DNA from 3 places in the Acetobacterium wieringae genome. Region 3 is predicted to be linked to each of the others. Evidence: a T-box and tRNA genes for the amino acid it is inferred to sense, from the RefSeq annotation. Region 3 holds a T-box; the other regions hold tRNA genes.
The links. The T-box of region 3 lies ahead of pheS (phenylalanine--tRNA ligase subunit alpha). A T-box ahead of a tRNA ligase gene usually reads a tRNA of that ligase, here a tRNA-Phe.

Region 1 (10,025 bases), 810 kb from region 3:
CTGCATCAGTCAATGATGTCATCGTCCCTATTTTTTCGCCATCGACTAAAACAGCTGCGCCGTCTACATAAAGCGCAATGCCTTTGCTGTTTAAGACATTAACACAGGTATCTAAATCCATGGGATTCTCAACCCGTGCCGGGAGCAGTTCAAAACCATTGCCCAAATGAAGATTATCGTAATTGTAACATTCTCTGAGGTTGGTTTCAATCCGATCAACTGCCGATTTAAAAACACCCGAATTCTGCACATAACCAAGACTTTCGCCATGATAAAAAACTTCATATCCCTGGGTTTGAGCACTGACAACCCCCACTGATGCTAATATAAATAGTATCATGATGGTGACAATACTACTGCGCTGCCGCTTTCTTTTTCGTTGTATTCGTCGTTTTTCTCTTTCAATCTTTACAGTCTCGTCCATTTATTTACCTCTTGTAGTTATTCGTTACGTTTTTGTTACATAATGATACCATATTCTAATTAATTCTGCAAGATTTTTGGTAAAAAAAAGACACCGTCATTTCGGTGTCTCATGGTTTAAACATAGTCGCCGGTACTGATATTGAAGTAATTGCCAATCGGCTGGGCTTCATCATTGACCCGTACTTCAAAGTGGACATGATTGGCAGTGGACGATCCGGTCGATCCCATTCCACCAATACGCTGACCCTGGGTAACCGCCTGACCTTCTACGACATCCACCGAACTGAAGTGTCCATAAAGGGTTGAATAGCCGTTACCATGATCAATGATCACACACTTGCCATAACCACCATACCAGCTGGACAAGGTGACCGTTCCTGAGGCCGCTGCATAAATGGCAGTTCCTTCGCTGTTTAAGATATCAACCGCAGCCGATCGATAATGGTTGCTGTAGTAGCCGCCATCGTAGTCGCGGAGAATTTCTCCTACCCGGCCACTGGCCGGAAGCATAAACTGAGCCTGAGGTGTCTCATTGGCTGGTTCTTCCGCTGGGGTTTCAGCAGCTGGAGCTTCAACCACTGGTACCTCAGCAACCGGTTCTTCCGGAATTTCAGTAACCGGTGATGCGGTCGTGTTGTTTTCCTCCGCTGGCGTTTCATTAGCCAGCTCTTCTAACACAGGCGTATCCACCGCCGGTACTTCATCTGCCGGAGGTGTCTCCGGCTGAATATCCTCGGCAACAACCTCAGTCATCGGTTCTTCGATAACAGGTACATTTTCAACCGGCACCTCTGTCACGACCGCCGGGACTTCTTCTGTTGGATTTACCGGAGTCTCCGAAGTATGACTCGCAGCCGTATTGGCAGTTGTAATCTCCGGTTCAAGGACTGGTTCGTCTTTAGCAGCCTCAACCGAAGCGGTTTGAAGCGTTTCGGTATCTGTTATGGGTGTTTCCGGAGAAGCTGCAGCTGGTTCCGGATTGTCAACTCGGGCAACTAAAACCTCTGGCTCATTATTCTTATCCTGAGTCCTGATGGCAGTTATGACTTGGGTTACTTCTTCTGTTGTTAAAAAATCCGTTGATCGGGCTGTTCGAATTTCATAATCGCTACCTTCCCGGTTTCTTCGCCCGCTTTTATCCGCACTGGTTTCGCTGACTGCTGCTTCCAGCACTTCCAGACTGTCAACATAGCCAATACTGGTACCTTTGTAAATCACCTCGTAGGCCCGGGTTTGGGCATCAACTGCTCCGGCTCCCACTAATACTAAAAAAGTACAGACCACCACTGCGGAGCCCCGCATTTTAAACAGCCGCCTTTTGTCTTTGTTCAACGTTTCCTCGTGATTGACATGTTCAATCTCTACGAATTCATCATGTTCAACTTGCTTGGTCGACCAATTAAATCGGTATTTTTTTATTCTTGCTCGGACTTTTTCAAAAAAATCTGAGTTTTTTCCATGCCTCTCCTCCTGTTACAATTTATTTACATTTATGATACCATATGGTTTTATATTTTACAAGTATTTTGTAAGTCAAAACTTTTTTTATTCGCTATGGTATTCGTTTATAAATCAGGAGAAAAGGTATGACACTAAATGCTGCTGCAACTATTGGCCATCGTTCCAGCCTAAAATTTTAATCAGCCTCAATTCTGAATAACCATAGGCACTGGCTGGATAATTGATTCGATCCGTGGTATTCGAATTAATGAGATAATCTGCCATTTTTCCATCGCTGTCCGTAATTACATCCGTAATGATAACCGAATGGAGCCAGTCGCCATTTTGTCCATATTGTAAAATATCGCCAATTGATCCCGAATAGACGTTTTCGTCAACAAGCGCCACCAGTCCATAGCCATCATTTTCGCTGGCATAGGTGTAAAATTCCTCGACCCCGGTCCAGGCAGGGCTCCGACCCCAGTCCACTTCATCCAGATCCACTTCTTCGCCGTACCATTTCCATTTGTTGTCACCGTCGCTGTCCATGGGGATTCCACCAGCAAAAAGACACTGCGAAATATAGTTATTGCAGTTACCGCCGTAACGATCATAACTGCCATACTCATCATTTCGCTCGACTTCAATGGCGTCAACCCAGGTCATGGCGTAATCCAGTGCCGCCTCAGTGTCATAGTCATGATCAACCGTTACAGTCTCGCTTTCCCATGCCCCTGAATTAAAACCATCCTTTTCCTCGGCCAACGCTTCGATAACTGCCAGCGCATCACTAAGCAGTTCATCTGCCACCACCTCAGGATCGTCATAACTGCCTTCAATTGCTTCTTCCAGCATCAAAAAGCTGTCCTCATCTTTATAATGTTCAGTGATGGCATAACCATCAGCGGTTTCCGTGAGATAAAAGGTGTGGGTAATCCCGGAACTGGAAGACTCCACATCGGGGATAAAGGCAAAGTTAACGGTATGGTCTTCTAACAGAACCACTTCGATCGCATCCGAATTGGTGTCAACGCTTGTCACAGTCAAGCCACATTGATAGTCACTCATTCTCAAATCATTACTCTGGCTTTGTCGCAGTTGGATCAGATAGTCCATGGCTCTCTGATTGACCCAGGCATTTTCACCGGTGGGATCAACAAAAATCCCGGTAAAGTCCTCCGTTTCCAGATTGGCCATGGCACGGAAATAGGTTTCAAAATAGTCATTGATCGGTTTTAGCATGGCACTATCGATTGTTTCATCACTTTCTCTAATTTTTATATTGCCTCCACTTTTAGCCGTATTACTTTCCGGTTTCGCATCAAAAATACTCGAAGCACTGGTCGCAACGGCATCTGAATTTGCCATGACACCGATAGACACGACACCCATTGCCATGATCGTCATGATCACCAGCCCGATCATTGTTCTTCTTCTTTTCCGCCTGATGGCATTTTTTCTTCTTTTCATTTCCCCACCTCTTCAGTATTTGTAACAATTATATATCTATAATGTGTACTTCTCGTGAACAAACCATGAAGATCTGAAAAAAACCGACAAACCGATCCTTTAATGATACTGTACCACCAAACCCAGACACTAATCCAAAAAATAAAAAAAACAGCTTACGCTGTCATCTTTATAAGTGGTGGTGCCCAGAGGCGGAATCGAACCACCGACACGGGGATTTTCAGTCCCCTGCTCTACCGACTGAGCTATCTGGGCATATATAAAACTTGGCAAAAAAATATGGTGGGCCTTCAGGGGCTCGAACCCCGGACCTACCGGTTATGAGCCGGTTGCTCTAACCAACTGAGCTAAAGGCCCCCAAGTAATTTTTAAAAAAAATGGTCGAGGTGAGAGGATTCGAACCTCCGGCCCCATGGTCCCAAACCATGTGCGCTACCAAACTGCGCTACACCTCGATACAATACTTAACTATTATAAATGTATTCGTGTCTGATGTCAAGGACTTTTTTTATCTTTATGCTTTGCGATGTGATTTATCTTTGACGACTTGCTTATTATAGCACGATCACAAACCCTAATGCAAGTCTTTTTTTCACAAAAGAATCGTTTTTTTTGATTCTTTTGTGAAAAAGCTTGATCCGTATCTATTTTTCCAATACAGTTGCCTTGGCAGTGGTTGGTTCTTTTTCTCGGCGGTTCAGATAACCCTCAACCCGATTAACCCCCCAGCCAAAAATTCTGATCAAGGGATAGATATCCAAGGTTGTAATACCCAACACGATAAACATCGCTGGCAAAAAATCCTGGATTGGAGTCAGGAAAAACAAATCTTCCAAAAACAGCACACAGCATAAAAATGAAACCGTCATCGCAAAGAATAAGGCCCAGCGCTTATTATCAAGTGGCTGGCAGACCCGAAAAAGAATCACTAAGCCAATCAAACCGGTGGAAATAACCGCCAGCGTAGAAATTTGCTGATGATCGAGAGACAGGTAAGCGCCGACGATCATGATCGTCACCACATTAAACACCACCGTCAGCGCCCCCGGCAAGGATTTTTTGAGCACCTTTTCGAGAAAGTTGCCGGTAATCCGGTTCTTATTGGGCTCCAGGGCCAGAAAAACCGAGGGTGCCCCAATTGTCAACGCACTGATCAAAGTCAGTTGAATCGGTACAAAAGGATAGGCCTCATTGGCAATGATCACAATCACAGCCAGCAATAACGAAAACATGGTTTTCACCAAAAATAGCGAGGCCGCCCGGGTAATATTGTTAATAACCCGACGCCCTTCCATCAAGACCCGGGTAAAATTGGCAAAGTTGGAGTCCAATAAGACCAACTGTGAAACCTGGCGCACCGCATCGCTGCCTTCGGCCATGGCAATGCTACAGTCCGCTTCTCTTAAAGCCAATACATCATTGACCCCATCTCCAGTCATCGCCACGGTGTGACCTTGATTTTTAAGCGATTCAATCAATAGTCGTTTCTGCCCCGGGGTTACCCGACCAAAAACCGAATAGTCCAGCGCAGACTTACGAACATCCTCCTCGGTGGTGAGGGTAGCCGCATCCACAAAATTATCCCAATCCAGCAAACCTGCCCGATGGGCAACCTGAGACACCGTTACTGGATTATCTCCGGAAATAACCTTGATTGTGACTCCCTGATTTCTGAAAAACTCCAGGGTCTTCTTGGCTTCCTGACGAATTTTATCGCCCATCGGCAGCAGTGCCACCGTTTTGATATGATCCGGCAAGCTCCCATCCTCTTTAAACGGTTCCGAAGCATATCCCAACATTAAAACCCGATTGCCTTCACTGGCATAGCCTTCAACCTTATCCTGAATTTCCGGATAACGCTCTTTTAAAATGAATTCCGGTGCCCCGATCACAAAAGTGCCCTGGTCGCTGAAAAAAGCACCACTCCATTTTCGCTCTGAGGAAAAAGGAACCACCCGGTCACACTGCCATTTGGGCGCCTCGCCCTTGCAACTTTCACAGAGAGCCCGATAGGTAGCATTGTCATCTTTTAAATTGGCAATCAAAGCCCGGATCGCCTGAACCGGATTTTTGTCATGACAAAGGGTTTCCATTGACAATACTTCCATATTGCCTTCGGTGATGGTCCCGGTTTTGTCCAGACAAAGCATATCGACCCGGGCCAGCGTCTCAATGCAATAAAGCTCCTGAACCAGCGTCTGATGCTGTCCCAATCGGATTACCCCAACAGCCAGGGCGACACTGGTTAAGAGTACCAACCCTTCCGGAATCATCCCAATCAATGCCGCCACCGTCTGGGTCACACCAGCCTGAAGCGGCAGCGCCTGGACGATCAACTGCTTATAGAGAAGCAGCAGACCAATGGGAACAATCACGATGCTGATGCTTTTCATAATAAAGCCCAATGCTTTCATAATTTCAGAGTTCGGTTTTTTTGCCACCTTGACAGCGTCAACCAGTTTTGAGGCATAGTTTTCCAGACCAACCTGAGTCACCAAAACGCTGGCTTCCCCGGAAACCACAAAACTGCCGGACAGCAGCGAATCGCCCTCATATTTCATAATCGAATCCGACTCACCTGTCAGCAACGATTCATTGACTTCCAGCTCACCTTTGACCACCCGGGAATCGGATGGCACCTGTTTGCCAGCCTTGAGGATCAGAATATCGTCTAGGACGATTTTTTCAAAAACAATTTCCTGGCGGTTGCCATCCCTGATCACCGTCACATGGGGTTGTGAAATCAACGAGAGCCGATCAATGGTTTTTTTTGCCTTAATTTCCTGAATGATACCAATCAATGTGTTTATTATGACAATATTAATAAATAGAAGGTTTTGAAATGACTGTACAAAAATAACCATTAATGCCAGGATGATGTTAAGCATGTTAAACATGGTTAAACTATTATCCCTGACAATTCTACCAATGGTTTTTGTTTTGGATTGGGGCTGGATATTAACCTTTCCGGCGGCGATCCTTTCTTCAACCTGGACTTGACTCAGTCCAATTTCAAGGTTGATATGATTATCCATTTAATCCTCCCATTTTGTTATTTACTGGTTGGATTATATCACCACAATCTTAAAATACCTTGTAGCGTATCCCGCCGTTTAACAATTGATAACTGTTGCAAAATTTATTAAACAAAAAAGAAGTCTGCCCCAGGGACAAACCTCTTTATATGTGTAGTATTATTTTTTTTGTTATGCCAGACTTTCTCTGACCACTTGATTCACAAGCTTACCATCCGCCCGACCTTTAACCTTCGGCATCAGGGCACTCATTATTTTTCCCATGTCTTTGGCATCAACAGCACCGGTTTCTGTTATTGTTTCAGCCACAATTACTTTGATTTCATCAAGTGTTAATTGTGTAGGAAGGTAGCTCTCGATAATTACTATTTCTTCGCGAGCCTGCTGGATTAAATCGTCTCTTTGAGCTTTCTCAAACTCAGCCAGGCCATCCCGACGTTGTTTGAGCTGTTTGGCAATAATTTCAAGAATCTGGTCATCTGCCAGTTCCACTTGCTGATCCTTCTCGACTTGTAAAATAGCCGCCCGAATCATGGTAACGGTCGATTTCTTGACCTTATCCTTTTCCTTCATTGCTGTTTTTAAGTCAGCCTGTAATTGATCCTTTAATGCCAATTAGTCACATCCTATCTTTTTTTCATCTTTCTTTTTCTAGCTGCTTCTGATTTTCTTTTTCGCTTTACGCTTGGCTTTTCATAATGCTCTCTTTTGCGAATTTCAGACATAACCCCAGCCATTGCAGTTTTTCTTTTGAAACGTCGCAATGCACTTTCGAGTGTTTCATTTTCTTTGATTTTTACTTCAGACATTTTCAACCCCCCCTCTAATCCGTTGCTAATTTCCGGTATTGTCAATCAACATGGTATGAGTCAAACTTTATTATACGCAATATTTAGAGCGCTGTCAATTATTTTTCAGCCTGGTGGCCATAATAATGGTCGGTCGCCCAATAAATGATAATGCAGATGCGGAACGGTCTGATTACCATCCTTACCGCAATTATTCACCAGTCGAAAACCACTCTCGGCAATCCCCGTTTTAAGGGCAATCCGATTGGCTACCGTATGAACATGGCAAATAATATCATTGCCTGCCTGAACCGACAGGATCGAATCAAAATGTTCTTTGGGGATAATAATCACATGAACCGGGGCCTGGGGCGCAATATCGTTAAAGGCGATGACCCGGTCATCTTCATAAACCACATCGGCGGGAATTTCCTTATTGACGATCTTACAAAAAATACAGTCTTGGGACATATCTTCCTCCTTATTATATAGATTCTCCGACTAACTTATCAGCATACCGACTAATATATGATACCCTAACCGGGATGATTCTACCACTTATTTCTTCATCGGTTTTGAGTATCACTGGCAGATAGTTCTTGGTGTGGCCGGTATAGCCAGCATCATCGTGGGTTGCTTCAAAAAGCACCTCAACCACACTGTCATCATTTTTTTTAAGAAAGGCCGCCTCCAATTCCCGGGACAATTCGCTCAGTTCATGACTGCGGGAATTTTTCAGGCTTTCATCGATCTGATCCGGAAAATGGGCCGCTTTTGTTCCGGATCGCCGGGAATATTTAAATACATGAATCTGGTAGAAGCCTACCGCCCTGGCAAAGTCGAGCGTCTCAGCAAATTCTGCCACCGTTTCTCCGGGGAAGCCCACCATGATATCCGTGGTGATGGCGGCCAATGGAAAGACCTCCCGGATCTGGTTGACGATCTCCATGTATTCAGCCGTCGTATAACGGCGGCCCATCCGTTTGAGCACGGTATCACTACCGCTTTGCAAAGATAAATGAAAATGCGGACAGAAGCTGTTAAGTGCCGCCAGCCGCTTAAGCCGCTGAGGGGTTATAAATTTGGGTTCCATCGACCCCAGCCGAATCCGTTTAAGCTCTTCAATTTTGTCAAGGGTTTCAATCAGATCAATCAGATCAGTTTTACCGGTGTCTTCTTGATCAACCCCATAGGAGGCAATGTGAATCCCAGACAGGATCACCTCCTGATAGCCCATTGCCACCACCCGGTTGACCTCATCGATAATCTGCTGTTGGTTGCGGCTTCGGACCGGACCTCTGGCAAAGGGGACAATACAATAGGTACAGAACTGATTGCAGCCCTCCTGAATTTTAATAAAGGCCCGGGTTTTTCCTTTGACCTCGGAAATCATCAGCGGTTCAAATACTTTTTCATCCATGATATCCGAGACAAAATCCCGCTGGCTGATATCTTTGCGATGGGCCTCAATATAGGTTAAGATATCACCGCGATTTTTGGTACCGATCATTAAATCGACTTCCGCTATTTTTTCCACTTCCGCAGGAGCTACCTGGACATAACAGCCCACCGCACAGATAATCGCCTCGGGGTTGATCCGCTTGGCCTTGCGCATCATTTTTCGAGATTTCTGATCGCCCAAATGGGTGACCGTACAGGTGTTGATGACGTAAACATCGGCCACCTCGGAAAAATCCACAATGGTATAGCCAGCCGACTCAAAAAGCTCCATCATCGCCTCGCTGTCGTAGGTGTTGACCTTACAGCCCAGGGTCATAAAAGCAACTTTGTTATTTGTGTTGTTCATACCGCTTCTTTCCACCTCACTTCCAGAAATTTAATTGACTGAGCACCATCATCCCGGCGGTTTCCGTTCTTAAGATCCGTTTTCCCAGACTGACGCTGATCACTCCGGCAGCTTGGCAGGCCGCCTCCTGGGGATCAAACCCTCCTTCCGGGCCAATAATCACCGCAATTCTTAGCGGTTTATCAGCGTCCTGCTTTTTTTCAAAAGCGGTCAGTGCTTCTTTAAGGGTCTGCCGGTTTTCATCCTCATAGGCTAAGAGTATCAGATCGTAGCGATCCGTTTCCTGCAAAACACCAGCCAGGGTGAGTGGTGTCCCGATCTGCGGGATGATGCCCCGTTTCGACTGCTTGGCTGCTTCATAGGCAATCCGCTGCCAGCGTTCGATTTTTTTATCCTGTTTGTCTTTGATTTGTACAACCGCCCGCAATGAAGAAAAGGGGACGATCTCATAAACGCCTAACTCCACCCCTTTTTGAATAATCATTTCCATTTTGGTGCCCTTGGGCAAGCCCTGATAGAGGGTGATTAAAAGCTCCGGCGTTTCGCCCTGGGATGGTTCCTGGCTCTTTATATAGCCGGAAATTGTCCGATCTGTGGGGCTGTCCAATACAATCAGATAGTCATTGCCCAGACCATCACAAACTTCGATGCGATCATCTTTTCCCAACCGCAAAACCTTGGTAATATGTTTGAAATCTTCCCCGGAAATAACAACGGTGGATCCGGAGATCTGACCGGGTTCGACAAAAAAGCGATGCATGCTAGTCTCTTTTCTGGGCAACCACGCCAACCCACTCGCCCATTTGCTGAACATAAACCAGTTTGAAGTTTTCCGCTTCCAGAGCATTGAGGACGTCCCCCAACCGGTCAATGATGATGCCGGAAGAAATAAAGATGCCGTTTTCTTTCAGATAGGGTTTGATGATCCCTGACAACTCGACAATGGCGGCAGCCAGTATATTGGCCACAATCACATCGGCCTGTTCATCGATGACATCCAACAGATTTCCTTCACGGATTTCAACCAGAGCGCCTAAATCATTGAGCTCCGCATTTTCC
Region 2 (10,025 bases), 560 kb from region 3:
ATGGTTGGAACCGGAAAAGGTGCCGAAAAAGGCATCTTATTCAAGAATGGACCAGCACTGGAAATTCTTGGAAAATCCAACACCATCGTTTTTGATAAAACCGGTACCCTGACCATCGGTTCGCCATCCGTCACTGATATCATTCTTTATGATCCGGAAATTGATTCGAATCAATTAGTACAACTTACTGCTTCACTGGAAAATAAATCTGAGCACCCCCTCAGTGAAGCGATTATCAAAGAAGCCACTACACGGCAGTTGTCCTTAGACTATCCTGACACATTTGAATCACTCTCTGGTTTCGGCATACAGGGACAGATTGGCGACAAGAAAATCCTGGTTGGCAATATCAAGCTGATGGAGCGTAATGGGCTCACAGTCGAATCAATCATGGCAGATTATTTACGCCTTTCCGATTTGGGAAAAACGCCCCTGCTGGTCGGCTGGAATCAGTCTATCAAAGGGATTATCGGCGTTGCTGATGTTATTAAAGAAAACAGCTACCAGGCTGTTTCTCAACTCAAAGCCATGGGTATTGATGTTTACATGCTTACTGGCGACAACGAACGTACTGCTCAGGCGATTGGTAGCATGGTAAACATTGACAATGTGGTGGCAAATGTTCTCCCCCATGAAAAAGCCTCGATGATCAAGCGGCTTCAGTCCCAGGGACATCAGGTTATCATGGTCGGTGATGGCATCAATGATGCACCGGCACTGGCCCAAAGTGACGTTGGCATTGCCATCGGCAATGGCACCGATGTTGCCATCGAATCGGCCGATGTTATTCTGATGCAAAACGATTTAATGAATATTGTCGCCGCTATCCAGTTAAGTAAGGCAACATTACGAAATATCAAACAGAATTTATTTTGGGCATTTATCTATAACGTAATCGGTATTCCCCTCGCTGCTGGTGCTTTGTATATCCCATTTGGACTCAAACTAAACCCAATGTTTGCGGCAGGAGCCATGAGCTTAAGCTCCGTATCGGTGGTTCTCAATGCTTTATCACTTAAGACGTTTAAAGTAAAACTCTTACCGATTAGAAAGAATGAATTGAATCAAACTGTTATCAAGGCAGAACTGCCTCTTAATAAAATGATAGAAACGAAAGAAGGAAAAAAACATGAAAAAATTATTAAAAGTAGCTGACATGAGTTGTCAGCATTGTGTAAAGCGGGTCGACGGCATTTTAAATGGGTTTGAAGGAATCACAGATGTATCGATTTCTCTGGAAGAAGGCCAGGCCAGTTTTACCGCTTCCGAAAATGTCGATATGAACGCAGTGACTACAGCACTCACTGAAGCTGGTTATCCAACCTCTGATATCACCGCATAAAACTATGGAAACTAAGGATCGTTCAGCTGAGCTTAACTTACTAAAAACTGCCCGGGGTCAAATCGATGGCATTATTAAAATGCTGGAAAATGATCGTTATTGTATTGATGTATCAAAACAAATACTGGCTGTTCAGGCGCTACTAAAAAAAACTAATTTGGAGATTTTAAAAAAGCACATGAATTCCTGTGTCAAAGATGCCTTTGAAAAAGGTGATGGTGAAGCTAAAATTGATGAAATCATGCTTGTTCTGGATAAATATTATCGCTAATTAGAAATCTGAAGCACATCTCTAATCAAATATCTATTATTCCCATAAAACAAGGTTTGCCCACACCCAGGCTAACCTTGTTTTTATTTATTGATCGATTAGATGTTCTTTTGCATAATTTTCTTTTGACTATCATTCTAATTTTGATTCTCATTTACTAATGTAACAATCAAGTTAGTCCCGTCCATTTTATTAACAAAAAATAAAAAACCGCATAAATGCGGTTAGCTTTTTTAATGGTGACCCATGGGCGACTTGAACGCCCGACACCCTGATTAAAAGTCAGATGCTCTACCAACTGAGCTAATGGGTCATAAAATTATTTAGTTATTGTTTGTCTTCAAACGACTGTGTAATACTCAAGTTTGCCTGACTAAGCGATTCACACAAAAATGTTCACTCCCTACGGTCGTGCATTTTTGGTTCTCTGCTTATACCAACTGAGCTAATGGGTCAGATCATTAAATTAAGTTGTGCTAAGAATCGTATTTTAATCGAAAACTCTTCTCATCCAATATGGATGAGTTTTCAATTAAAATGCGTAAGTTCGATGATGCACGATTCGCTCTGCTCACATGCATAGCCAATTTCATCCTGAAATCGGATCTCACTTATGGTGGGAGAAGATGGATTCGAACCATCGTAGACGTCGTCAACGGATTTACAGTCCGCCCCCTTTAGCCACTCGGGCATTCTCCCATCCGAATTTTGACAAAAAAATGGAGCTGATGAACGGACTCGAACCGTTAACCTGCTGATTACAAATCAGCTGCTCTGCCAATTGAGCCACATCAGCTTAATAAAAAAGTATTGATACATTGAATTACTTACTGCTAATACACTACAGATAACTAAGTGATTCGCACCAAAATTTTGACTCGCTACTCTCGTCAATTTTGGGCTCTCTACTTATGCCAATTGAGCCACATCAGCCTAATGAAAATGTATTGACATATTAATTGGATCGTATTTTAATCGAAAACTCTTCTCATCCAGATTGGATGAGTTTTCAATTAAAATGCGTTTGTTTTATCACTGTCGTCTCGCTCACGCTCCACTTCCGACCAATTTCTAAAAGAAATTGGGATAAAACTTATGGCGACCTGGAAGAGACTCGAACTCTCGACCTCCAGCGTGACAGGCTGGCATTCTAACCAACTGAACTACCAGGCCGCTTGGATGGATATTAAATTTGGTGACCCCTAGGAGACTCGAACTCCTGTTACCGCCGTGAAAGGGCGGTGTCTTAACCGCTTGACCAAGGGGCCTTGCTTAAAAGAGCGGATATGAAACGGTCTGCTTCACACCCGCTTTGTTTCTTAATGGCTCCCCAGGCTGGATTCGAACCAGCAACCTATCGGTTAACAGCCGAGTGCTCCACCGTTGAGCTACTGAGGATTATTTAAAATCCCGCAACGTCCTATCCTCCCAGGCAGTTGCCCACCAAGTACTTTCGGCGCTGGAAGACTTTACTTCTGTGTTCGGTATGGGAACAGGTGTGGCCCTTCCGCCATCGTCGCGAGATTAATTAACTATTTAATTATTATTGCATTTATCAATTGTCTTTTATGATCACGCAGTGATCATTCAAAACAGCACAGTGTATAAAATCTTGGATCAAGACCTCGGTCGATTAGTACTGGTCAGCTCCATATGTTGCCATACTTCCACATCCAGCCTATCTACCTGATCGTCTATCAGGAACCTTAACCATTTCTGGTGAGATATCTTATCTTGAGGGGGGCTTCGTGCTTAGATGCCTTCAGCACTTATCCCTTCCAAACTTAGCTACCCAGCTATGCTCCTGGCGGAACAACTGGTGCACCAGTGGTTTGTCCGTTCCGGTCCTCTCGTACTAGGAACAGCTCCTCTCAAATATCTAACGCCCACGACGGATAGGGACCGAACTGTCTCACGACGTTCTGAACCCAGCTCGCGTGCCTCTTTAATGGGCGAACAGCCCAACCCTTGGGACCTGCTTCAGCCCCAGGATGAGACGAGCCGACATCGAGGTGCCAAACCTCCCCGTCGATGTGGACTCTTGGGGGAGATAAGCCTGTTATCCCCGAGGTAGCTTTTATCCGTTGAGCGATGGCCCTTCCACTCGGAACCACCGGATCACTAAGCCCGACTTTCGTCTCTGCTCGAGATGTCTCTCTCGCAGTCAATCACCCTTTTGCCTTTGCACTCTAAAAGATGGTTTCCAACCATCCTGAGGGTAACTTTGGGCGCCTCCGATACTTTTTAGGAGGCGACCGCCCCAGTCAAACTGCCCGTCTGACACTGTCCGATGACCGGATTACGGCCACTCGTTAGAATTCCAATAGTACAAGGGTGGTATCCCAAGGGTGGCTCCTTCGAAACTGGCGTCCCAAATTCTTTGCCTCCCACCTATCCTGTACGTGTACTACCAAAACTCAATGCCAGATTGCAGTAAAGCTCTACGGGGTCTTTCCGTCCTGTCGCGGGTAACTCGCATCTTCACGAGTACTACAATTTCACCGGGTGTGTTGTCGAGACAGCGCTCAAATCGTTACGCCTTTCGTGCGGGTCAGAACTTACCTGACAAGGAATTTCGCTACCTTAGGACCGTTATAGTTACGGCCGCCGTTTACTGGGGCTTAAATTCGCACCTTCGCTTGCGCTAAGCACTCCTCTTAACCTTCCAGCACCGGGCAGGCGTCAGCCCCTATACATCATCTTTCGATTTAGCAGAGACCTATGTTTTTGCTAAACAGTCGCTTGAGCCTCTTCTCTGCGGCCCCCCCTTAAGGGGCACTCCTTCTCCCGAAGTTACGGAGTCATTTTGCCGAGTTCCTTAACAACACTTCTCCCGCTCATCTTAGGATTCTCTCCTCGCCTACCTGTGTCGGTTTACGGTACGGGCACCTTCTCTCTCAATAGAAGCTTTTCTTGACAGCGTGAAATCAGCGACTTCCCTACTTATTTTTCGTTCCCCGTCACGCCTTGGCCTTAAGATCAAGGGGATTTGCCTCCCTGATCAGCCTTGACGCTTGGCCCAGCTTTTCCAACCGCTGGGTTCGCTTATCCTTCTGTGTCACTCCATCTCTCAAACAATTAAAGGTGGTACAGGAATTTCAACCTGTTGTCCATCGCCTACGCTGCTCGCCTCGGCTTAGGCCCCGACTTACCCTGAGCGGACGAACCTTCCTCAGGAAACCTTGGGCTTTCGATGGTGAAGATTCTCACTTCACTTTCGCTACTCATGCCAACATTCTCTCTTGTCTTGTGTCCACCTAACCTTACGATTAAGCTTCGCCCTCAAGACATTGCTCCCCTACCACTATGGTAATACCATAATCCATCGCTTCGGTGCCAGATTTTAGCCCCGTTCATCTTCGGCGCACAACCACTCGACCAGTGAGCTATTACGCACTCTTTAAATGTGTGGCTGCTTCTAAGCCAACATCCTGGTTGTTTGTGCAGTTGCACATCCTTTCCCACTTAATCTGGACTTGGGGACCTTAGCGGATGGTCTGGGCTGTTTCCCTTTCGACTATGAGACTTATCTCACACAGTCTGACTGCTGTATATAAGTGGATGGCATTCGGAGTTTGATACGGTTCAGTAAGCTTTACGCCCCCTAGCCGATTCAGTGCTCTACCTCCATCACTCTTTACTACAACGCTAGCCCTAAAGCTATTTCGGGGAGAACCAGCTATCTCCGTGTTCGATTGGAATTTCACCCCTATCCACAACTCATCCAAGCCTTTTTCAACAGACACTGGTTCGGACCTCCACTTGGTTTTACCCAAGCTTCATCCTGGTCATGGATAGATCACACGGTTTCGGGTCTACAGCATGCAACTATTCGCCCTGTTCAGACTCGGTTTCCCTGCGGCTCCGTACCTGAAGTACTTAACCTTGCTACATACCGTAACTCGTTGGCCCGTTCTACAAAAAGCACACCGTCACTTGCGCTCCGGCTGCTTGTAAGCACAGGGTTTCAGTTTCTATTTCACTCCCCTTCCGGGGTTCTTTTCACCTTTCCCTCACGGTACTTTCCGCTATCGGTCAATCAGTAGTATTTAGCCTTGGGGGGTGGGCCCCCCATCTTCCCACAGGGTTTCACGTGTCCCGTGGTACTCGTCGATTACCCACTCACTCTATTTTCACTTACGGGGATCTCACCCTCTGCGTCCGGCCTTCCCATGCCGTTCAGCTAATAAAGTAAATTTGTTGTAATCCGGGCTCTTCCTCTTTCGCTCGCCGCTACTCAAGGAATCGATGTTTCTTTCTTTTCCTCCGGGTACTAAGATGTTTCAGTTCCCCGGGTTCCCTCCATAACGCTATGTATTCACGTTACAGTGACTGGTCTTCTACCAGCCGGGTTTCCCCATTCGGATATCTGCGGATCAACGGTTATGTGCACCTTCCCGCAGCTTTTCGCAGCTTGTCGCGTCCTTCTTCGGCTCTGATTGCCAAGGCATTCACCCTGTGCTCTTTTCTTCTTGATCCTTTTTGATGTTACGTTTTCGTGTTAAAGAAATTGTATTTCAAAATTTTATTTATACACTATGCTGTTTTCAATGATCGACGTATTTGTCCAAATTTTGATAAAAATTTGGTAAGTCACTAAGCGTTAGCGTGTGACTGGTACAAATACTAACGCATTTTTCGACTGAATTCATCCATAAATCAATCAGGGATTCTGGCGAAAAATACGATCCTTATGGTGGGCTTGGGAGGACTTGAACCTCCGACCTCACGCTTATCAGGCGTGCGCTCTAACCACCTGAGCTACAAGCCCATCTGTTTGTTTTAAAATTTGGTGGAGATGAGGAGACTTGAACTCCTGACCCCCTGCTTGCAAGGCAGGTGCTCTCCCAACTGAGCTACACCCCCACAATTTCAAAACCTATTTAGTTTTTATGCTCTCTGCTTTTGTCTTGTATAACCATAATGGTCATACAAAAGAAAATAGTACCATGACTTCCTGTATTCCCTAGAAAGGAGGTGATCCAGCCGCACCTTCCGATACGGCTACCTTGTTACGACTTCACCCCAATTACTGACCCCACCTTCGGCAGCTGGCTCCTTGCGGTTGCCTCACTGACTTCGGGTGTTGCCAACTCTCGTGGTGTGACGGGCGGTGTGTACAAGACCCGGGAACGCATTCACCGCAGCATTCTGATCTGCGATTACTAGCAACTCCAACTTCATGCAGGCGAGTTGCAGCCTGCAATCCGAACTGAGATCTGTTTTAAGGGATTAGCTTCACCTCGCGGTTTCGCAGCCCTCTGTTCAGACCATTGTAGCACGTGTGTAGCCCAGGTCATAAGGGGCATGATGATTTGACGTCGTCCCCACCTTCCTCCGTGTTATCCACGGCAGTCTGCTTAGAGTGCCCAACTGAATGATGGCAACTAACCACAGGGGTTGCGCTCGTTGCGGGACTTAACCCAACATCTCACGACACGAGCTGACGACAACCATGCACCACCTGTCTCTCTGTCCCCGAAGGGAAAGTCTGATCTCTCAGATTGTCAGAGGATGTCAAGACCTGGTAAGGTTCTTCGCGTTGCTTCGAATTAAACCACATGCTCCGCTGCTTGTGCGGGTCCCCGTCAATTCCTTTGAGTTTCAACCTTGCGGTCGTACTCCCCAGGCGGAGTGCTTATTGCGTTAGCTGCGGCACTGAGTCTCCCCAACACCTAGCACTCATCGTTTACGGCGTGGACTACCAGGGTATCTAATCCTGTTTGCTCCCCACGCTTTCGCACCTCAGCGTCAGTATTTGTCCAGCAAGCCGCCTTCGCCACCGGTGTTCCTCCTAATATCTACGCATTTCACCGCTACACTAGGAATTCCACTTGCCTCTCCAATACTCAAGTCTTTCAGTTTCAAATGCATGTCACCGGTTGAGCCGGTACCTTTCACATCTGACTTAAAAAACCGCCTGCGTGCCCTTTACGCCCAGTAAATCCGGACAACGCTTGTCCCCTACGTATTACCGCGGCTGCTGGCACGTAGTTAGCCGGGACTTTCTTCTTGGGTACCGTCTTTTTTTCTTCCCCAATAACAGAGCTTTACGATCCGAAAACCTTCTTCACTCACGCGGTATTGCTGCGTCAGGGTTGCCCCCATTGCGCAATATTCCCCACTGCTGCCTCCCGTAGGAGTCTGGACCGTGTCTCAGTTCCAGTGTGACCGTTCGCCCTCTCAGACCGGTTACCCATCGTCGCCTTGGTGGGCTGTTATCTCACCAACTAGCTAATGGGACGCGGGTCCATCCTATGGCACCGGAGCGTTTAACAGCTAAGCCATGCGACTTCACTGTATTATAAGGCATTACTCCCAGTTTCCCGAGGCTATTCCTTTCCATAGGGCAGGTTACCCACGCGTTACTCACCCGTTCGCCACTTTCTAAGATTTCATTCCCCCGAAGGGTCATTCCATCTCGTCTCGTTCGACTTGCATGTGTTAAGCATACCGCCAGCGTTCGTCCTGAGCCAGGATCAAACTCTCAATAAAAAGTTTGTATTTAAAGCCGTTAGGCTTTTAAATGCTGTCTCATTTTGAATAAAGCGTATTTTATACTCTACCGAGTTAATGTTTTATAGAGTTCATCTCTCTGTTTCTATTTAGCCGCATTCATCCCTCGCAGATGTTTTGGCTGTTTTACAGGTTTTATGGTACTATTCTCTTTTCTATGACCGTTGCTCCCACTTAAGAAGCTTTTAAATTATACCGTCGTTACTTTTAAATGTCAAGCTATTTTTTTGTTTTTTTTTGGAGGCGCCACCCAGATTTGAACTGGGGGTGAGGGTGTTGCAGACCCGTGCCTTACCACTTGGCTATGGCGCCTGATCAAAATGGAGCGGAAGACGGGATTTGAACCCGCGACCCTCGCCTTGGCAAGGCGATGCTCTACCACTGAGCCACTTCCGCTAATCATGGTGGTGCCCAGAGGCGGAATCGAACCACCGACACGGGGATTTTCAGTCCCCTGCTCTACCGACTGAGCTATCTGGGCGTGTAATAAAAAAGGCTTGTTCGTCTTCAATCGTTTCGGCAACACATTTGTCTGCCTAACTAAGTGATTCACACAAAAATGTCCACTCATTACATTCGTGCATTTTTGGTTCTCTACTTATACCGACTGAGCTATCTGGGCAAATAATTAAGATAGGTTGTTTGTTTTCATTTGTGTTAAACGTTTAAAGTTCGACGCATAACATTGCCACGCCGTGGTTAATTACCCAATAATTGGAGAACTCCATTAACCTTGGGGCAGCAGTGAATTGCTATTCGCTTTTTATTGGATCGTATTTTAATTGAAAACTCTTCTCATCCTAGTCGGATGAGTTTTCAATCAAAATGCGTAAGTATTACCACTGTCGTCTCGCTTGTGCTCAACTTCTGGCCAATTTCTGAAAGAAATTGGGATAATACTTATGGCGACCTGGAAGAGACTCGAACTCTCGACCTCCAGCGTGACAGGCTGGCATTCTAACCAACTGAACTACCAGGCCGCATGTATAAAAATGGTGGTCGCAACAGGGCTCGAACCTGTGACCCCCTGCTTGTAAGGCAGGTGCTCTCCCAGCTGAGCTATGCGACCATCAGTTGAGATACAAGCGTTATTATACGGCAGTAAAAACTAATTGTCAACCATTTTTATCGTTTTTTTTAATTTTATCTTTTTTCGGCAATCACCTGAATCCGTTCACCTTCATTGCTGCCTTGCATAAAGGTTCCAAAATCATAATACTTCATATTTTTAAAACCAATGTTGACCAGACAGCGATGAATATCTTCAATGGTATAGAAATACTGTATCTGGGTCTCCTCATGACGATTATAGGTGCCATTCTTATTCTTTTCAAAAATGTCAGATTGAAATGCATGGCATTTTCGTCAAAATGTGGTTCGTTTTCCCAAACGCAAAAAATATCATCCAAATCATAGACATAGGTATTATCCATAATGGTTTTTTTGTATTTTGTCACTGTATTGACATCAAAAAGCAAAATCCCTTCATTTTCCAGACATTCATAACTACTTAGAAAAAAGCTCTGTAAGGCTGCCAGATCGGGTAAATAATTAACACTATCACAGCAGGAAATAACTGCATCGAATGTTTGATTGATTTGAAAGTTGCTCATATCACCTAAATAGAACTGAATATTTTTGAGCCCCATGCGGTCTGCTTTTTCGTCTGCCACAGTCAGCATCGCTTCGGATAAATCGACTGCTGTCATATTGATCCCTGCCTGGGCCAAATTGCAGGTGATATTTCCGGTGCCACAGCCAAATTCCATAACATTTTTTATTTCACGTTTGCTGTTTAAAAATAACCGCTGAATATAATCAGACCATTTTGTATAATCAATTTCTTTCATCAATTCATCGTAAACCTGTGCAAATTCTTCGTACATTTTTGTTCTC
Region 3 (10,025 bases):
TTAACGATTCCTGCGGATCTTCAGCAATACGTGATTACCGCAAAATAAGTAACTTAAATAGAAACGATTTAGCAAGCAGTAATGAGTACATTGCTGCTTGCTAAAATTATTAATCAACATAATCAATAGATAAGAAGTGAGGCAGAATAATGTTTGAGATACTATTAGGTGCAATATCGCTGGGCCTGCTCTGGGCGATCATGACGATTGGCGTTTATATCACCTACCGAATACTCGATATTGCTGATTTAACAGTCGAAGGCAGTATTGCCATGGGAGCTGCGATCGCAGCTTTTTCAATTTTTAACGGGATGAATCCGTTCATCGCAACCTGTTTGGCCTTTGTCGGCGGGATGCTGGCCGGACTGGTCACGGGGATTTTGCATACCAAACTTAAAATACCCGCCTTGCTGGCCGGTATTTTAACGATGATTGCACTTTATTCGGTTAATCTCCGGATTATGGGCAAAGCCAACCTGTCGCTGCTGCGGATTGACACCGTTTTTACTCCGCTTGAGAACCTGGGATTAAGCCCAACCAATGCAGTCATGCTTTTTGGATTTATCAGTGTGATGGCAATTGTTGGTCTTTTATACTGGTTTTTTGGAACCGAAATCGGTTGCGCCATCCGGGCTACCGGGAACAATCCGCAAATGGCCAGAGCTCAGGGTATTAATACCAATAATATGATTATTCTGGGCCTGGTGATCAGTAATGGACTGGTTGCTCTTTCGGGTTCGTTAATAGCCCAGAGCCAGAGCTTTGCGGACATCCAAATGGGGATTGGCTCCATTGTTATCGGGTTAGCCTCGGTTATCATTGGCGAAGTTATTTTTGGCACCCGAAATTTTTTCAATTGCCTGATTTCACTCGTCCTTGGTGCCATTACCTATCGGATTATCATCGCCCTGGTATTAAAAATGGGGATGCCAGCCAACGACTTAAAACTCTTTACCGCCATTACTGTGGCCATTGCGCTGTCACTGCCGGTCTTTAAAAGCTATCTTCGTCCCATTAAAAAATCGATGAATGGAGGCGATCTCTAAAATGCTAATAATCAATGAAATTGAAAAAAAATTTAACGCTGGCACGGTCAACGAAAAAGTGGCCCTCCGCAATTTTAGTCTATCCCTGGCCGAGGGTGATTTTGTCACGGTTATTGGTGGTAACGGTGCTGGCAAGTCGACTTTTCTTAACTGTGTGGCGGGAGTCTTTGGTGTTGACAAGGGTTCGATTCTGATAGACGGACAAGATGTTACCAAGCTGCCTGAACATAAACGCTCTGCCGTTATCGGCCGGGTTTTTCAGGATCCGATGATGGGTACTGCCGGTAATATGGGGATTGAAGAAAACCTTGCCCTGGCCTACCGTCGCGGTAAGACCCGGTCACTTAGCTGGGGCATCAGCAATAAGGAACGTGAAATTTATAAAGAGTACCTGAGCCATCTGGATCTGGGGCTTGAGAATCGTCTTCATGCTAAGGTTGGTCTGCTCTCTGGTGGACAGCGGCAGGCCTTGACCCTACTGATGGCAACTCTGAAAAAACCTAAACTGCTATTGCTGGATGAACATACAGCGGCATTGGATCCCAAAACGGCTGATAAGGTTCTAAAACTCAGTGACCGTTTTGTCCACGAAGGGAATCTGACCACCCTGATGGTCACCCATAATATGCGCCACGCCATTGAGCATGGGAATCGCTTGATTATGATGCATGAAGGCCACGTAATTTTAGATATCAGTGGTGAAGAAAAACAGAGTCTCACAGTTGAAGATCTACTAAAACGCTTTGGCCAGGTCAGTGGCGAAGAGTTTGCCAACGACCGGGCTTTACTTTCATAAAAAAAACTTGACAATCGATCTGAATAAGCATATAATAGCTGAGTAACAAAGTAGAGGAACACACACTTCTCACCTCATTTCTCAGGGAAATAGGTAAATATGAATGAACGCATAATCATTGTTCGTAAGTATTTTTTTGCAGGTGGAGTAACTCTACCTGCAATTTTTTTATATGGAGGTATATGACTATTAGCAAAGATGTTCAACACGAAATTAATAACGAGATCCGTGATCGCGAAATCCGTGTAATTGACGAAACTGGAGAAATGCTTGGTGTCATGAATACCAGAGAAGCTCAAGCATTAGCCGATGAAAAAAATTTGGATCTAGTGAAAGTTTCACCAAACGCAAAACCGCCGGTTTGTAAGATTCTTGACTACGGTAAGTTTAGATACGAAGAAATTCAACGATTAAAAGAAGCCAAAAAAAATCAAAAAGCTGTGGTTATTAAAGAAATTCGTATGTCGGTTCGAGTTGAAGAGCATGATATTAATGTTAAAATTAAAAATTGCATCAAGTTTTTAGAGCAAGGCAGTCGAGTTAAGGTGGCGATCCGTTTCCGAGGCCGTGAAATGGCTTACACCGAACAGGGAAAAGAAGTATTACTAGATTTTGCTGAGCGGGTTGCTGATCTGGCGGTAGTCGAAAAAGCACCAAAAATTGAAGGCCGAAACATGGTTATGTATTTAGCCCCCAAAAAAGATAAGTAATTCACACTGTTAATTGACTATCTGATTGTGAAACTTTCGTTTCTCAGATATAGTTTTTTATAAATGAAACCTTGTACAGGGAGGAGGAAATAGTTATGCCAAAAATGAAAACCCACCGTGGTGCTGCAAAGCGTTTTAAAATAAAAAAATCAGGTTATATTAAACGTTCAAGAGCGTTCAAACGTCATATTCTTAACAAAAAGAGCAGCAAGCGAAAAAGAAATTTAAGAAAAGCAACTGGTTTAGCTCCTGGCGATGCTAAAGTAGTAATGAAAATGATCAAAATCGTAAAAAGATAATATTTGAAGATAGGAGGAAATAGATAATGCGAATTAAAAAAGGCGTTAATGCCAAAAAGAAACATAAAAAAGTACTAAAACTTGCAAAAGGCTATTATGGTGCTAAAAGTAAGTTATATCGATCAGCGAATGAAGCCGTTATGCGAGCACTCAGATCTTCATATGTTGGCCGTAAAGAAAAGAAACGAAACTTCCGAAGATTATGGATCACCCGAATCAATGCCGGTGCCAGAATACATGGTTTAAGCTACAGCAAATTCATGTTTGGTTTAAAACAGGCAGGTGTTGAAATCGACCGTAAAATCTTAGCAGATCTGGCAATGAATGACAGTAATGCTTTTAAAGACTTAGTTGAAGTATCAAAGAAGAACATGAACTAATCGTAATGAAAAACTTCTCAACGGATTATCCATGCTTGAGAAGTTTTTTTTATGGATATTATTCTTGCTTTTTTATTGTGTCGTGTTAGAATAGGTATGGTTATTAAATATTTAAGGCAGGAATCGAATCATGGCAGAAAAAATACGCTGGAACTTTAAAAAATTTGCGGGACAACGTTCCCCGGCAGAAATGCTGATTTATGGATTTGCACTGGTGATCCTACTGGGAGCCATTTTGTTGACCTTGCCGATGGCCAGCGCATCAGGAACCAGCGGTGGTTTTATTAATGCGTTATTTACGGCTACCTCAGCAGTATGCGTAACGGGGCTTGTGGTTGTGGACACCGGCACCTTTTGGTCGGTATTTGGGAAAGTCGTTATTATTTTACTGATACAGATCGGTGGCCTGGGCTTCATGTCATTGACGACAATGTTTTTTGTACTGGCGGGAAAACGGATTACGATCAAGGATCGTCTGCTGATTCAATCCTCAGTGAACATGGATTCACTTTCCGGAGTAGTTAAATTCACCAAGTACATTTTCTTTTCATCGCTGATCATTGAAACAGTTGGGGCATTATTGTTGGCCCTGGTTTTTATTCCGGAATATGGATTTTTGCGGGGCACTGCCTTCAGCTTTTTTCATTCGATTTCTGCCTTTTGTAATGCTGGTTTTGATCTATTTGGGAATTACTCCAGCCTGACAAAATATGTCGGTAATTTTATTGTCAATTTTGTGATTGGCGGGCTGATTATTCTGGGGGGGCTGGGATTTGCCGTTACCAGTGATATCATTAACATTCGAAAATTTGAAAAAATGACTATGCATGCCAAGCTGGCCCTGACAGTCACCGGTGTTCTTTTGATTATTGGTTTTGTGCTTTTTTTTGTTTTTGAATACAATAATCCGATGACGATGGGAAAGCTTTCTTTTCCCGAAAAACTACTGGCCGCCGCTTTCCAGTCGATCACACCAAGAACTGCTGGTTATAATACCATTGACATTGCCGCTTTAACAACACCATCATTGTTTTTAACCATGCTGTTTATGTTTATCGGAGCTTCACCGGGGTCCACCGGTGGCGGCGTTAAAACCACCACCTTTGCGATTATTATGATGACGGTTGTCTCCGTTCTTCATGGTCGAAAAGATGTGGTGGCCTTTAAGCGTAGCATCATGGGCCCGGCAATCCGTCGGTCCATTTCGGTGATTGTCATTGCATTGGGTATTGTCATCTTTATGATTTTTGTGTTATTATGTACTGAACCTGAAGCTTCTTTTGAAACGGTGGTTTTTGAAGTACTTTCAGCATTTGGTACGGTTGGCTTAACAACCGGTTTAACCCCTCATTTATCAACAGCGGGGAAAATAGCCATCAGTTTGACCATGTTTGTTGGCCGGCTGGGTCCGTTAACGGTAGCCTATGCGATTTCACGCAGTGAAAAGCGAGCCCGAGAAAACGTGGGAAATTTCAAATTGCCGGAAGGCAACATTATGATTGGCTAGAGGAGGAGTATTAATTGAAAGAAAAGCAGTTTGCGGTTCTTGGTTTAGGGCGTTTTGGTGAAGCACTGGCCATCACCCTCAGCGAATTGGGCTGTAATGTTGTTGTCGTCGATAATGACGAAGAAAAAATTCAAAACATTGCGAATTTGGTAACCTATGCGGTGCAAGCGGATGTGACCGATATTAATACACTGAAATCGATTGGCTTAAAGAATGTCGATGCGGTGGTGGTTTCCATTACCTCAGACATTAACAGCAGTATTATGGGTATTGTCAATGCTCAGGAACTGGGAATCAATGAAATTTATGGAAAAGCCAACAATGCCCAGCACGAAAAGGTGCTACTTAAATTAGGGGTCAAAAAAGTATTTTCTCCAGAGCGGGACATGGGTGAGCGGGTTGCGCATAATCTGTTTTCCGGCGATTTTATCGATATTTTGGAGCTGGATACCAATCATTCCATCGTTGAGGTGGAGTCCCTTCATATTTGGGAAGGAAAAAACCTGGAACAGTTAAACCTCCGGGAAAAACATGGCTTAAATGTAATTGCAATTCGGAGTCTGGATGTCTTAAATGCTTCGCCATTGGCCAGTGATGTGATTCATGCCGGAGATAAACTGATTGTGATGGGGGAGAATCGCTCCATTAATGAGATTAACAAACTGTCCCGAAAAGACCATTAACGATGTTTCCAGAAATTACATCAAAAAATAATGAGCAACTGAAGTATCTGCGTAAACTCAGCAGTAAATCCTTTCGGGACGCCGAAGGTACCTTTGCCATCGAAGGCACCAAGCTTTTTCTGGAAGCAGTTAAAAATCAATTGCAGTTTAAGCAGATCTTTATTACCAGCACTTGGCTGGAGATTAATGGCGCATCTGTCAGGGATCGTCTGGTTACTTTGGAGAACAATAAAGTTGCCATTGCAATCGTCAGTCCGACGATTCTGGCAAGCCTGTCCGGTTTACAAAAACCCGAAGGAATTATGGCGGTACTGCATAAAATTAATAGCCGACCGGGAACCTTCAAGCGTACGGTTTTACTGGAGGATGTTCAGGATCCCTACAATGTTGGTACCATTATTCGTACTGCCGATGCAGCAGGTTTTGACTGTGTGGTGACGTCTGCTAAAACAGCGGATATTTACAATGAGAAGGTACTACGGGGTTCGATGGGTTCGGTCTTTCACTTGCCGATTTATCAGGTCGTTTCGCTGCTTGATACGGTCAAGCAGTTAAAAGAGCAGCAGGTAACGATCATCGGTACTTCCTTAAGTGGCAGTTGTTTATGGGAACGCCAGTCCCTCAACGGTTCATTTGCCATCGTTATGGGGAATGAATCCCAGGGAATGTCGAAGCAAATGAGTGAATGCTGCGATCTGTTACTGAAAATTCCCATTTTGGGTCAGGCGGAGTCACTGAATGTGGCAACGGCTGCAGGTATAATCATGTATGATCTGATTCGAGATTTTAAGGAATGCCAGACCAAAGTAAAAGATAATTAAATAACTTATCTACAATGATAGAGCGAGTAAATAAAGATGAGACTTTACAGAGAAAAAATCCCAGGCTGAGAGATTTTGTGTTTAAATTTATTGAAGTTCCCTCTGGAGTTTTAGCTGTGAACCGCATCAACCAATTTTGATGATTGATAGCAGCTAACGTTAATTGCGTTAAAATTTTAAGTGAATACAATTATGTATTAATTTAAGGTGGTACCGCGGAATGATTTCGTCCTTTTGAGAGGACGATTTTTTTATTTATAAGGAGAAAGAAATGGAGCTAGAACTCAAACAATTACGAGATCGCTGTATAGCTGATCTAAGTGCCGTTACCGAACTGAAATCACTGGATAATGTCCGGATTAAGTATCTGGGTAAAAAAGGCGAACTGACCATTGCCCTAAAAGGAATGGGCAAGCTTTCCAACGAGGAACGTCCGGTCATTGGCAAGCTGGCCAATGAAATCCGGGAAGAAATTGAAAGTAACATCATGGCGCAAAAACAGTTACTGGAACAACAGGAAATTGAAGCGCAGATCAAAGAAGAACGTATCGATGTGTCCCTGCCTGGACAAAAACATCAGGCGGGAAACCTGCATCCGTTAACTACGATTATCAATGATTTAAAAGAAATCTTTCTGGGAATGGGCTTCTCCATTGCCGAAGGTCCGGAGATTGAATGGGCAAAATATAATTTTGACTATTTGAATGTGCCTCAGGATCATTCGGCCAGAGACCTCCAGGACACTTTTTACTATCAGGATGATATCGTGCTGAGAACTCAGACTTCACCGGTTCAAGTTCGGGTTATGGAAGAACAGCAACCACCCCTGCGGATTATTTCACCGGGTCGGGTTTATCGCTTTGATGAAATCGACGCTACCCATTCTCCAGTCTTCCATCAGATGGAGGGATTGGTGATTGATAAAGGCATCACCATGAGCGATCTTAAAGGAACCCTTGATTTATTTGCCAAGAAACTCTTTGGTGAACAGACGAAAACCAAGTTCCGCCCCCACCAGTTCTATTTTACCGAGCCCAGCGCTGAGATGGATGTAACCTGCTTTAAATGCGGCGGCGTTGGCTGTAAGGTTTGCAGCAACACCGGCTGGATTGAAATTCTCGGTTGCGGAATGGTTCACCCGAATGTTTTGCGCTTCTGTGGCATTGACCCGGATGAATACAGCGGCTTTGCCTTTGGCATGGGCCTTGACCGGATCACAATGATCAAGTATGGCATCAACGATCTGCGTTTATTGTTTGAAAATGATCTGCGTTTTTTAGCGCAATTTAAATAGGAGGAACCCAATTATGCTCGTTTCACTGAATTGGTTAAAAGAATTTGTTGATATAAAAATGGCACCGTTTGATTTTGGGGAGGCTCTGACGATGTCCGGGACAAAGGTGGAAACCCTAACGGTTGTTTCAGAAAATGTGGTTAATATCTTTACCGGACAAATTACCAAAATTGAAGCCCATCCCAATGCGGATAAGCTGACCGTTTGTACCGTGGATATGGGAACTGACCAACGGGTGATTGTCACTGCGGCCAAGAATGTCTTTGAAGGTGCCATTGTTCCGGTGGCCATTGATGGTGCGGTAATTGCCAATGGTACCAAAATCGGCACCAATGATTTTCGGGGATTGCTTTCCTATGGGATGTTCTGCTCGATTGAAGAACTGGGAATGAACACCGATTTATTTTCTAAAGAAATCATGGAAGGGATTCTGATTCTGCCGGAAAATACGCCGCTGGGAATGGATGCCCGGGAACTTTTGTGGCTTGATGACGTGATCATCGATGTGGAACTGACGGCTAACCGATCGGATTGCCAATCGATTGTGGGGATCGCCCGGGAAGCGGCAGCAACCCTGGATCTGCCAATGGCTGAAGTACCAGTTTATGACGCCACCGCAGAAAGTGCTAATGAAATCCCCGACTATTTGGCCGTACGCATTGAAGATTCTGCCTGCCCCCGATATGTTGCCAAGATGCTCAAAGTCAAGAAAATCGAAGACTCACCGCTGTGGATGCAGATCAAGCTCCTAAACAGTGGAGTGCGGCCGATCAACAATATTGTTGATGTCACCAACTACGTGATGCTGGAGCTGGGCCAACCGCTCCATGCTTTTGATTATCACAGTCTTAAATCCCAGGAAATTGTGGTTACAACCACTGCAGATAAGAAAATTGTCACTTTAGATGATAAAGAGCGGGAAATAGATGAATCGATGCTGATGATCACCAATGGCAAAGCCCCAGTGGCCATTGCCGGGGTCATGGGTGGTGAAAATTCAGAAATTACTGATAAAACCAGTCTGATTGTCCTGGAATCGGCCAATTTTAACAAAGGCAGTGTACGCTTAACGGCTAAACAACTGGGCCTGCGAACCGAAGCCTCATCTCGCTTTGAGAAGGGCGTTGATCCGGAATTAGCCGCAGTGGCAGCACTGCGGGCCACTCAGCTGCTACTGGATATTGGTGCCTGTGATGTTATCGAAGGGATGATTGATGTTTACCCTCAGGTGGCTGCATTAAAAAAAGTTGCCCTCGATGTTAATTGGTTTAATGCGTTTGTGGGGATTTCTTTGACTGTTGAGGAAGTTTCAAGCATGCTGACCCGGTTATTCTTTACGGTGAACAAAATAAGCGATGCCGTTTTGGAAGTTGAAGTGCCCAGTTATCGGATGGACATTGAGCTTAAAGAAGATCTGGCCGAGGAAGTGGTAAGGATTTTTGGCTATGATCGCATCCCTGGTACCATAATGGGCGGCGAAACCATGGTTGGCGGTAAAACCCCAGTGCAGAAATTTGAAGACAGCCTGAAAAACATTCTGGTGGGTCAGGGCTATTTTGAAACCCTGACATCCTCCTTTACCAGCGAAAAGCGTCTTCAGGGACTGAATACACAGCTTCCGGATAACCTGATTCCGCTGATTAATCCGCTGGGGGAAGAAAACAGCATCATGCGCCATACCCTCATTGGCCATCAGCTGGAAGTGATTTCACTAAACTATAATCGTAAAAACCCGGCGGGCTGTTTTTTTGAATTGTCCAATACCTATCGCAAAAACACCAAGCCAGGAGAATTACCGGTTGAAGCCAAAAAACTGGCCATCAGTTCCTATGGCAGCGGGGATTATTTTGAATTAAAAGGGGTTGTTGAGCTCTTGCTTGAGCATTTTGGAATTTACTATCCGGAGTTTGTTGCTGGCGGATCGGACTTCCTTCATCCCGGACGAAAAGCAGAAATTTTTGCCAATGGGACCAAACTCGGGGAAATCGGCGAGATTCATCCGATGGTTGTCAAGCATTATGAACTGCCGAAACGGTGTTATGTTTGTCAGTTATCGTTTGATGAACTTTTTGAATGTGCCAGCCTGGATAATAAATTTACTGATCTGCCAAAATTCCCGGCTTCTAATCGCGATTTGGCTATTTTACTCAAAGCTGAAATTCCGGCGGCAGCGATTGCGGCAATTATCCGTAAAAACAGCGGGCGAAATCCTTGAAAGCATTGAATTGTTTGACGTCTATACCGGAGCTCAAATTCCGGCCGGTTATAAGAGTCTGGCCTATGCCTTAAACTTCCGTCATCACGAACGAACCCTCACTGACAATGATATTAATCCGGTTATCGACCAGATTCTCGGTGAATTGAAACAGGCATTTGATGCCCAACTCCGTGAGTAAGTATTGAAACGATCATGAATCTGATTTGTGAACATATTGTCGGGCTTCAGCAATTAAAAGGGGTCGGTCGACAGAAAACGATCCGCTTGCTGG

Region 1: it encodes a tRNA-Phe, which carries the amino acid that the T-box ahead of pheS (phenylalanine--tRNA ligase subunit alpha) is inferred to sense. The anticodon was not compared.
Region 2: it encodes a tRNA-Phe, which carries the amino acid that the T-box ahead of pheS (phenylalanine--tRNA ligase subunit alpha) is inferred to sense. The anticodon was not compared.

The regions. Positions count from the first base shown of each region.
Region 1 covers NZ_CP097897.1:898,784-908,808, reverse strand. Annotated here, with positions in the region: gene CHL1_RS04485 (hypothetical protein) at 1-424, opposite strand, end outside; gene CHL1_RS04480 (M23 family metallopeptidase) at 541-1,758, opposite strand; gene CHL1_RS04475 (amidase domain-containing protein) at 2,035-3,336, opposite strand; tRNA gene CHL1_RS04470 (tRNA-Phe) at 3,516-3,591, opposite strand; tRNA gene CHL1_RS04465 (tRNA-Ile) at 3,617-3,693, opposite strand; tRNA gene CHL1_RS04460 (tRNA-Pro) at 3,715-3,791, opposite strand; gene CHL1_RS04455 (cation-translocating P-type ATPase) at 3,981-6,371, opposite strand; gene CHL1_RS04450 (GatB/YqeY domain-containing protein) at 6,543-6,986, opposite strand; gene rpsU (30S ribosomal protein S21) at 6,998-7,180, opposite strand; gene CHL1_RS04440 (histidine triad nucleotide-binding protein) at 7,286-7,630, opposite strand; gene mtaB (tRNA (N(6)-L-threonylcarbamoyladenosine(37)-C(2))-methylthiotransferase MtaB) at 7,644-8,966, opposite strand; gene CHL1_RS04430 (RsmE family RNA methyltransferase) at 8,983-9,726, opposite strand; gene prmA (50S ribosomal protein L11 methyltransferase) at 9,728-10,025, opposite strand, start outside.
Region 2 covers NZ_CP097897.1:1,142,556-1,152,580, reverse strand. Annotated here, with positions in the region: gene CHL1_RS05675 (heavy metal translocating P-type ATPase) at 1-1,155, shown strand, start outside; gene CHL1_RS05670 (heavy-metal-associated domain-containing protein) at 1,130-1,342, shown strand; gene CHL1_RS05665 (metal-sensing transcriptional repressor) at 1,347-1,613, shown strand; tRNA gene CHL1_RS05660 (tRNA-Lys) at 1,851-1,926, opposite strand; tRNA gene CHL1_RS05655 (tRNA-Tyr) at 2,228-2,312, opposite strand; tRNA gene CHL1_RS05650 (tRNA-Thr) at 2,334-2,409, opposite strand; tRNA gene CHL1_RS05645 (tRNA-Asp) at 2,710-2,786, opposite strand; tRNA gene CHL1_RS05640 (tRNA-Glu) at 2,807-2,881, opposite strand; tRNA gene CHL1_RS05635 (tRNA-Asn) at 2,937-3,011, opposite strand; rRNA gene rrf (5S ribosomal RNA) at 3,021-3,137, opposite strand; rRNA gene CHL1_RS05625 (23S ribosomal RNA) at 3,227-6,091, opposite strand; tRNA gene CHL1_RS05620 (tRNA-Ile) at 6,308-6,384, opposite strand; tRNA gene CHL1_RS05615 (tRNA-Ala) at 6,404-6,479, opposite strand; rRNA gene CHL1_RS05610 (16S ribosomal RNA) at 6,584-8,108, opposite strand; tRNA gene CHL1_RS05605 (tRNA-Cys) at 8,368-8,441, opposite strand; tRNA gene CHL1_RS05600 (tRNA-Gly) at 8,451-8,525, opposite strand; tRNA gene CHL1_RS05595 (tRNA-Phe) at 8,535-8,610, opposite strand; tRNA gene CHL1_RS05590 (tRNA-Asp) at 9,033-9,109, opposite strand; tRNA gene CHL1_RS05585 (tRNA-Val) at 9,123-9,198, opposite strand; gene CHL1_RS05580 (class I SAM-dependent DNA methyltransferase) at 9,350-10,015, opposite strand.
Region 3 covers NZ_CP097897.1:1,706,212-1,716,236, forward strand. Annotated here, with positions in the region: gene CHL1_RS08285 (ABC transporter substrate-binding protein) at 1-48, shown strand, start outside; gene CHL1_RS08290 (ABC transporter permease) at 150-1,046, shown strand; gene CHL1_RS08295 (ABC transporter ATP-binding protein) at 1,048-1,842, shown strand; gene infC (translation initiation factor IF-3) at 2,025-2,552, shown strand; gene rpmI (50S ribosomal protein L35) at 2,648-2,851, shown strand; gene rplT (50S ribosomal protein L20) at 2,878-3,231, shown strand; gene CHL1_RS08315 (TrkH family potassium uptake protein) at 3,362-4,738, shown strand; gene CHL1_RS08320 (potassium channel family protein) at 4,753-5,421, shown strand; gene CHL1_RS08325 (TrmH family RNA methyltransferase) at 5,424-6,242, shown strand; T-box leader at 6,248-6,479, shown strand; gene pheS (phenylalanine--tRNA ligase subunit alpha) at 6,514-7,536, shown strand; gene pheT (phenylalanine--tRNA ligase subunit beta) at 7,550-9,751, shown strand; gene CHL1_RS08340 (phenylalanine--tRNA ligase subunit beta-related protein) at 9,711-9,932, shown strand; gene CHL1_RS08345 (DNA-processing protein DprA) at 9,947-10,025, shown strand, end outside.